DNA from 2 places in the Kitasatospora sp. NPDC058162 genome. Region 1 is predicted to be linked to the other one. Evidence: riboswitches for the same ligand, from Rfam matches in the RefSeq annotation. Region 1 holds a riboswitch; the other holds the start of a gene.

What was found. A riboswitch is a leader RNA that binds a small molecule or an ion and turns the genes downstream of it on or off. The one in region 1 is predicted to bind magnesium.
Region 2: linked by a shared signal. The riboswitch ahead of ACFVXG_RS35395 (NRAMP family divalent metal transporter) and the one ahead of ACFVXG_RS03665 (NRAMP family divalent metal transporter) in region 1 are both predicted to bind magnesium.

Annotation. Positions count from the first base shown of each region.
Region 1 covers NZ_JBHVUS010000002.1:36,871-40,274, forward strand. The annotation lists gene ACFVXG_RS03665 (NRAMP family divalent metal transporter) at 1-1,513, opposite strand, end outside; M-box (ykoK) riboswitch at 1,832-2,009, opposite strand; gene ACFVXG_RS03670 (YhgE/Pip domain-containing protein) at 2,219-3,404, shown strand, end outside.
Region 2 covers NZ_JBHVUS010000030.1:88,467-91,870, reverse strand. The annotation lists gene ACFVXG_RS35405 (FtsX-like permease family protein) at 1-16, opposite strand, end outside; gene ACFVXG_RS35400 (ABC transporter ATP-binding protein) at 13-783, opposite strand; M-box (ykoK) riboswitch at 952-1,128, shown strand; gene ACFVXG_RS35395 (NRAMP family divalent metal transporter) at 1,507-3,171, shown strand; gene ACFVXG_RS35390 (MgtC/SapB family protein) at 3,290-3,404, shown strand, end outside.

The sequences.
Region 1 (3,404 bases):
TCCGCCAGTTCTCCCGGCCGGTGCGGTCGATGGGGTCCTCCTTGGTGCCGCGGCGGCCGGAGAGGAAGGAGTACCCGGCGACCAGGACGCCCGCCACCCCGCAGCCGGCCATGATCCGCAGGATCGCGTCCGAGCTGATGTCGGGCCAGACGACGGCCGCGGTGAGGATCAGCGAGAGGGTGACCAGGACGCCGACCACGGCGGCGGTGAAGGCGTTGGTCTTGGGACCGTTCACCCAGGGGCCGAGCACGGCCTTGTCGTTGCAGAGCAGCAGCAGGAAGACGGTGGCGGAGGGCAGCAGCACCCCGGCCAGCACCTGGACGAACTGGGTCATCAGGCCCTGCATGTACCCGGTGGACAGCAGGGTGATGGCGGCCGCCGCGATCACCAGGCCCGCGTAGATGCCGTAGAAGCCCTTGGCGCCCTTGACCCCGCGGTGCAGGGAGTGCTTGATGCCGAAGACGTCGCCGATCGCGTAGGCGGTGGAGAGCGAGACGGCGAAGGCGCCGATGATCGAGGCGTCCAGCAGGGCGATGGCGAACAGCACGCCCGCCAGGTGGCCGGCCTTGTCCTCGATGCCCTGGGCGACGGCGCCCGCGTCGGAGAACTGGCCGAAGCCGTCGGTGCCGGCGAAGGCGGCGGCGGTGAAGCCCATCATGGCGGCGGCGCCGATGATGACGATCGCGATGCCGATCCAGAGGTCGGCCTTCTCGTACTTCATGAAGCGCGGGGTGATGCGCTTGTCGATGACGTACGACTGCTGGAAGAACAGCTGCCAGGGGGCGACGGTGGTGCCGACGATCGAGATGATGACCAGCATGACCGCGGCCAGTTCACCCGCGCCGCCCGGCATCTGCGGCACCACGAAGTCGTGGGCCATCTGCGAGGTCTTGGGGTGGACCATGAAGTAGATCGGCACCAGCAGCAGCGAGCCTATGCACAGCGTGACGGCGACCCGCTCGAAGCGCTGGAAGGAGCCGGTGAAGGCCGAGGCGATGATGATCGCCGCCGCCAGCACCACCGAGGCGACCTTGGGCAGGCCCAGGTACCCGGCCGCGAGTGTCACGCCGATGAACTCGGTGACCAGCGTGAGCGCGTTCAGCAGGAACAGGTCGATGACGCTGAAGGCGCCCCAGAACTTGCCGAAGCGCTCCAGGATCAGCCGGGCGTGTCCGACGCCGGTGACGGCGCCCAGGCGCAGCACCATCTCCTGGTTGACGTACAGCACGGGCACCAGCATCAGCAGGGTCCACAGCAGCTGGGTGCCGTAGTTCTGCCCGGCCTGGCCGTAGGTGGAGAAGGCGCCCGCGTCGTTGTCGCCGACCATCACGATCAGGCCGGGGCCGACGATCGCGAGCAGGGTCTTGAGTCTCGCCGACAGACCGGTGCGCGGTGCGTCGTCATCGAGCTTGATGGTGCCGAGCGCACCCTTGATGTCGCCGACGTGGGCGTCGTCCAGGACGGCCGAACGCTGCGGCGGTACCTTGGAGTTGAGTGTGGCGTTGGTGGTCATGACGTTCCTCCCGTGGACCCCTGGGCAGGCGGGGTGATGGGGGCGCGCAGCAGCAATTCCCCCTGCGTGAGGGCATGGCGCATCAGCGCGCGGCGGTGCGGGCACGGCGAAGCCGCGAGCGTGAGGTGATGCGTCGCCGGAGGGACGCGCAGGGGAGATTGTTACCGCGTGCCGGAGGTGTACGAGGACAAGCGGGGGTGGGGGCAACTGTGGCCCGGACTACTGCAATCCATGTCTCTCGCCTCCTCCCGGTCGACGCACCCCGTGGTGCGTGTCATCGACACGGCAAGGAGTTCGCCGACGCGCTACAGAGACGCCGGCTCACCCCAACTCGTCAGAGCTTTGGCACTCCACGGCGTGTCCAACCCGCTTGGGCCGGAAGCCACTTCGGATCAACCCTTAGGTCGGGAAGATCTGTCCTAACCCTGGGCGTCTCTCGACGTCGTCGGATCAGTGGCCTGTGTCCGTGAAGAAGCCTCACCGAACGAGGTGCCTTCTTCAAACCTCAAGAAGCATAGACCGGCCGGAGCGCGATACTTGCGCACTTGGTAGAACCTTTACCTTTGGCGGGGGTGTGATGTCAGATGTGACGGCGGGTGTGGCGTCGGGCGTGGCCCCCGTCCGGGTGACGCGGGTTTGAGCACCGCGTGACGACGGAACGACTTCCCGCCGGATCCGTACCCGCACACGCAGCAGAGGGGTGGCATGGCTACCGCCGGCTCCCAGACCGCAGGCCCCCAGGGGGCTCCCCGGCAGGCGAGGGCCTTGGCGCTCGCCCGGCGCCCCAAGCTCTGGCTCTTCCCCGGCGTGCTGTGCGCCCTGGTGGCCGTGCTGCTCTCCCTGCTCTACCTGGGCGGCATCGTCAACCCGACCGGCCACCTGCACCGGCTGCCGATCGCCCTGGTGAACGCCGACCAGGCCCCGCCGCCGCCCGGCCAGCCGGTGAACCTCGGCACTCAGCTGACCCGCGCCGTGGTGGCCGGCACGCCCGACGACACCGTCCGCTGGCGGCAGACCGACGACGCGGGCGCCCGCGACCTGCTCGCCGCCGGCAAGGTCTACGGCGTGCTGCTCGTCCCCGCCGACTTCACCGCCACCGTCTCCGCGCTCGCCACCGGCGGGGCCGTCAAGCGGCCCACCCTCACCGTCCTCACCAACCCCGGCCTGGGCAGCCTCGGCTCCTCGATCGCCTCCCAGATCGCCCAGAACGCCGCCCACCAGGCCTCGGTCGCGGCCGGGCAGCAGCTGCTGGCCGCCGTGCCGGCCCCGGGCGGTTCGGGCGGTTCGGGTGCTCAGGGGCCGGACACCGGTGCCACCGCCCGGCTGCTGCTCGCCGACCCGTTCGCCGTCACCACCCAGGTCGGCCACCCGATCGGCAGCCACAGCGGCCTCGGCCTGAGCGCCTTCTACTTCACCCTGCTCGCCGTGCTGACCGGCTTCATCGGCGGCAACATCATCCACAACGGCGTCGACGGCGCCCTCGGCTACAGCGACAGCGAGATCGGCCCCTGGCACACCCGCCGCCCGACCGTCCCGATCAGCCGCACCCAGACCCTGCTGCTCAAGATGCTGATGACCGCCGGGCTCATGCTGGTCACCACCTCGCTGGTGCTGCTCTGCACGGCCGGCATCCTCGGCATGGACGCCCCGCACCAGGCGCTGCTGTGGGTGTTCGCCTACTGCGCCAGCCTCGCCGTCGGCCTCGGGGTGCAGGCCATCAACGCCGCGTTCGGCGGGATCGGGCAGCTGGTGTCCATGTTCGTGTTCATCGCGCTCGCCCTGCCGTCCTCCGGGGCGACCGTCCCGCTCCAGGCGGTGCCCGGCTTCTACCGCTTCCTCGCCGTCTTCGAGCCGATGCGGCAGCTGAGCGACGGCATCCGGGCGATCCTGT
Region 2 (3,404 bases), on a different contig from region 1:
ATGCTCCGATCCTCACCGGGCCACCTCGCCCAGGGAGTTGGAGCGGTGGACGGCGGCCTGGCAGCCGCCGGAGCGGCGTCCGACGCTCTCCGAGGCGACCGCGCCGTCCCGCAGGTGGACCACCCGGTCGGCCCAACTGGCGTGCGAGGCCTCGTGGGTGACCATCATGGCGGCCGCCCCGGCGTCGCAGCGGGCGCGCAGCACGGCGAGCACGGCGTCGCCGGTGGCGGAGTCGAGCGCCCCCGTGGGCTCGTCGGCGAGGACGAGGCGGCGCTCGCCGATCAGGGCGCGGGCGATGGCGACGCGCTGCTGCTGGCCGCCGGACATGTCGTCGGGGAAGCGGTCGGCCAGCTCGCCGATGCCCAGCTCCTCCAGGGCGGCGAGGGCCTCCCGGCGGGCGGTGCGGCCGGAGACGCCGTCGAGTTCGCGCGGCAGGGCGATGTTCTCGGCGGCGGTGAGCGCGGGGATCAGGTTGTAGTCCTGGAAGACGTAGCCGACGGAGCGCCGCCGCAGGTCGGCGAGCTTGCCCCGGCTGAGGCCGCCGAGGGTCACGCCCTCGACCAGCACCTCGCCGCCGCTGGGCAGGTCCAGTCCGCCGGCCAGGGTGAGCAGGGTCGACTTGCCGGAGCCGGAGGGCCCCATCACGGCGACGAACTCGCCGGCGTGGACGGTCAGGTCGACCTCGCGCAGGGCGTGCACCTCGGCGGCGCCGCGGCCGTGCACCCGGGAGACCCCGGCCAGCTGCAGGACGGGCGCGGGTCGGCTCGGATCGATGTGGGACATGCTTCCCCCTCGTGAGCTGTTCAGCTGCATATGTCGGTGAACTATATATGCCGGGGAAGGATGCACAAGTCGTCACGGTTTTGGTCAAGGTTCTACAAAGCTGTCGAAGGTCAGCCGAAAAGGTGACACGGGCCCGGCGCGCCGGGTCTATGCTTTGGGAGGTTTGAAAAGGCACCTCGTTCGGTGAGGCGTCTTCACGGACACAGGCCACTGACCCGACGACGTCGAGAGACGCCCAGGTTCAGGACAGGTCTTCCCGAGTTAAGGGTTGACCCCAAGTGGCTTCCGGCCGATCCGGCTGGACACGCCGTGGAGTGCCAAAGCTCTGACGAGTTGGGGTGTACCGGTCCTCGATGGCCGGTGTGCTCCTTGCCGTGTCGTGATGCGGCGCACAGACGGTGCGCCCCCGACCGGGAGGAGGCGAGAGACATGGACTGCGATAGTCCGGGCCACAGTAGCCCCTACCTCCGCATGCTCTCGAACACCTCCGGCACGCGGTAACAACCTTCCCTGCGCGTTCACCCGGCGATTCGTCCTGCGCTCAACCATGCCTCGACGCACGCCGCCTGACGCATCGTCAGCATCCTCATGCCCGCACGGCCGCCGCCGCTCAGCGTCGCCGTACGGCGTGGATGCCGTGCGCCCGTGGGGAGGATTGCCGCTGCGTGCCCCCTGACGCCCCCTCAAGGTAGGGGGAGGGAGGCCACCGCCATGACCAACGTGATGCTGGACCCGAAGGTTCCCACGGTCCCCACCGCCCCCGCCGCTCCCGCCGCCGCCAAGTCCGCGGTCCTGGACGACGCCCACGTCGGCGACATCAAGGGTGCGCTCGGCACCATCCGGCTCGACGACACCACCCCCCGCAGCGGACTCTCCGCCCGGCTCAAGACCCTGCTCGCGATCGTCGGCCCCGGCCTGATCGTGATGGTCGGCGACAACGACGCGGGCGCCTTCTCCACCTACGGCCAGGCCGGCCAGAACTACGGCACCCAGCTGCTGTGGACCCTGCTCCTGCTGGTGCCCGTGCTGTACGTCAACCAGGAGATGGTGCTGCGCCTGGGCGCCGTCACCGGCGTCGGCCACGCCCGGCTGATCCTGGAGCGGTTCGGCAAGTTCTGGGGCGCCTTCAGCGTCATCGACCTGTTCCTGCTCAACGCCCTCACCCTGGTCACCGAGTTCATCGGTGTCACCATGGCGGCCGGGTACCTGGGCCTGCCCAAGGTCCTCTCCGTGGTGCTGGCGGCGGCGATCATCATCGCCTCGGCCTTCACCGGCTCCTTCCAGCGCTTCGAGCGGGTCGCCATCACGCTGTGCGTCGGCTCGCTGCTGCTGGTCCCGATCTACTTCATGGTCCACCCCAAGACCTCGCAGATGGCCCACGACTTCGTGACGCCGCAGATGCCCGGCGGCGCCGGCCAGCTCGCGGCCGTCATGATGGTCATCATCTCGATCGTCGGCACCACCGTCGCCCCCTGGCAGCTGTTCTTCCAGCAGTCGTACGTCATCGACAAGCGGATCACCCCGCGTTTCATGAAGTACGAGAAGGTCGACCTGTGGATCGGCATCGCGATCGTGATCATCGGTGCGGCCGCGCTGATCGGCCTCACGGCGGCGGCCTTCGCCGGCACCGACGGATTCGGCCAGTTCTCCGACACCGCGGCCGTGGCCAAGGGCATCGAGGACAAGGCCGGGCACCTGGCGGGCGTGCTGTTCGCCATCGCCCTGCTGGACGCCTCGATCATCGGCGCCTTCGCCGTCTCGCTCTCCACCGCCTACGCGATCGGCGACGTCTTCGGCATCAAGCACTCGCTGCACCGCGGGGTCAAGGGCGCCAAGGGCTTCTACGCCGTCTACGCCGGCCTGGTCGCGGTCGCCGCGACGATCACCCTGCTGTCCAACGGCTACACCCAGGGCCTGATCACCCAGTTCGTCCAGGTGCTGGCCGGGGTGCTGCTGCCCTCCGCCACCGTCTTCCTGCTGCTGCTCTGCAACGACAAGGCCGTGCTCGGCCCCTGGGCCAACGGGCCCAGGACCAACGCCTTCACCTCGACGGTGGTCGGCGTGCTGGTGATGCTCTCGCTGATCCTCACCGCCTCGGTGGTCTGGCCGGACATCAGCTCGGGCGCGATCCTCTGGATCATGGCCGGCTGCGGCGTGGCGGGGGTCCTGGTCGCCGGGTACTTCTTCACCGCCGGCCGCACCGGCACCAAGGAGGACCCGATCGACCGCACCGGCCGGGAGAACTGGCGGATGCCCCCGCTGGAGACCCTGGGCCGGCCGGTCATGTCCACCGCCCGCAAGGTCGGCATGGGCGCCCTGCGCGCCTACCTGCTGATCGCGATGATCATGGTCATCATCAAGGTCGTCCAGACCGCGCTGAACCACTGAGCCGCCGAGCGGAACCCGTACGGACGGGTGGCGGGCAGCGGCCCGCCACCCGTCCGTTCCTTTTGCCCGCGCTCCCCCCGCCCGCTTTCCCCGTGGATCCTCTGGAGGAGGTGCCGTCGTGCACACCCTGACCACCGTCGAGTTCCTGGTCCGGCTCGCCACCGGCGTCGCCTGCGGCGCACTGATCGGCATCGAGCGCCAGTGGCGGGCCCGGATGGCCGGCCTGCGCACCA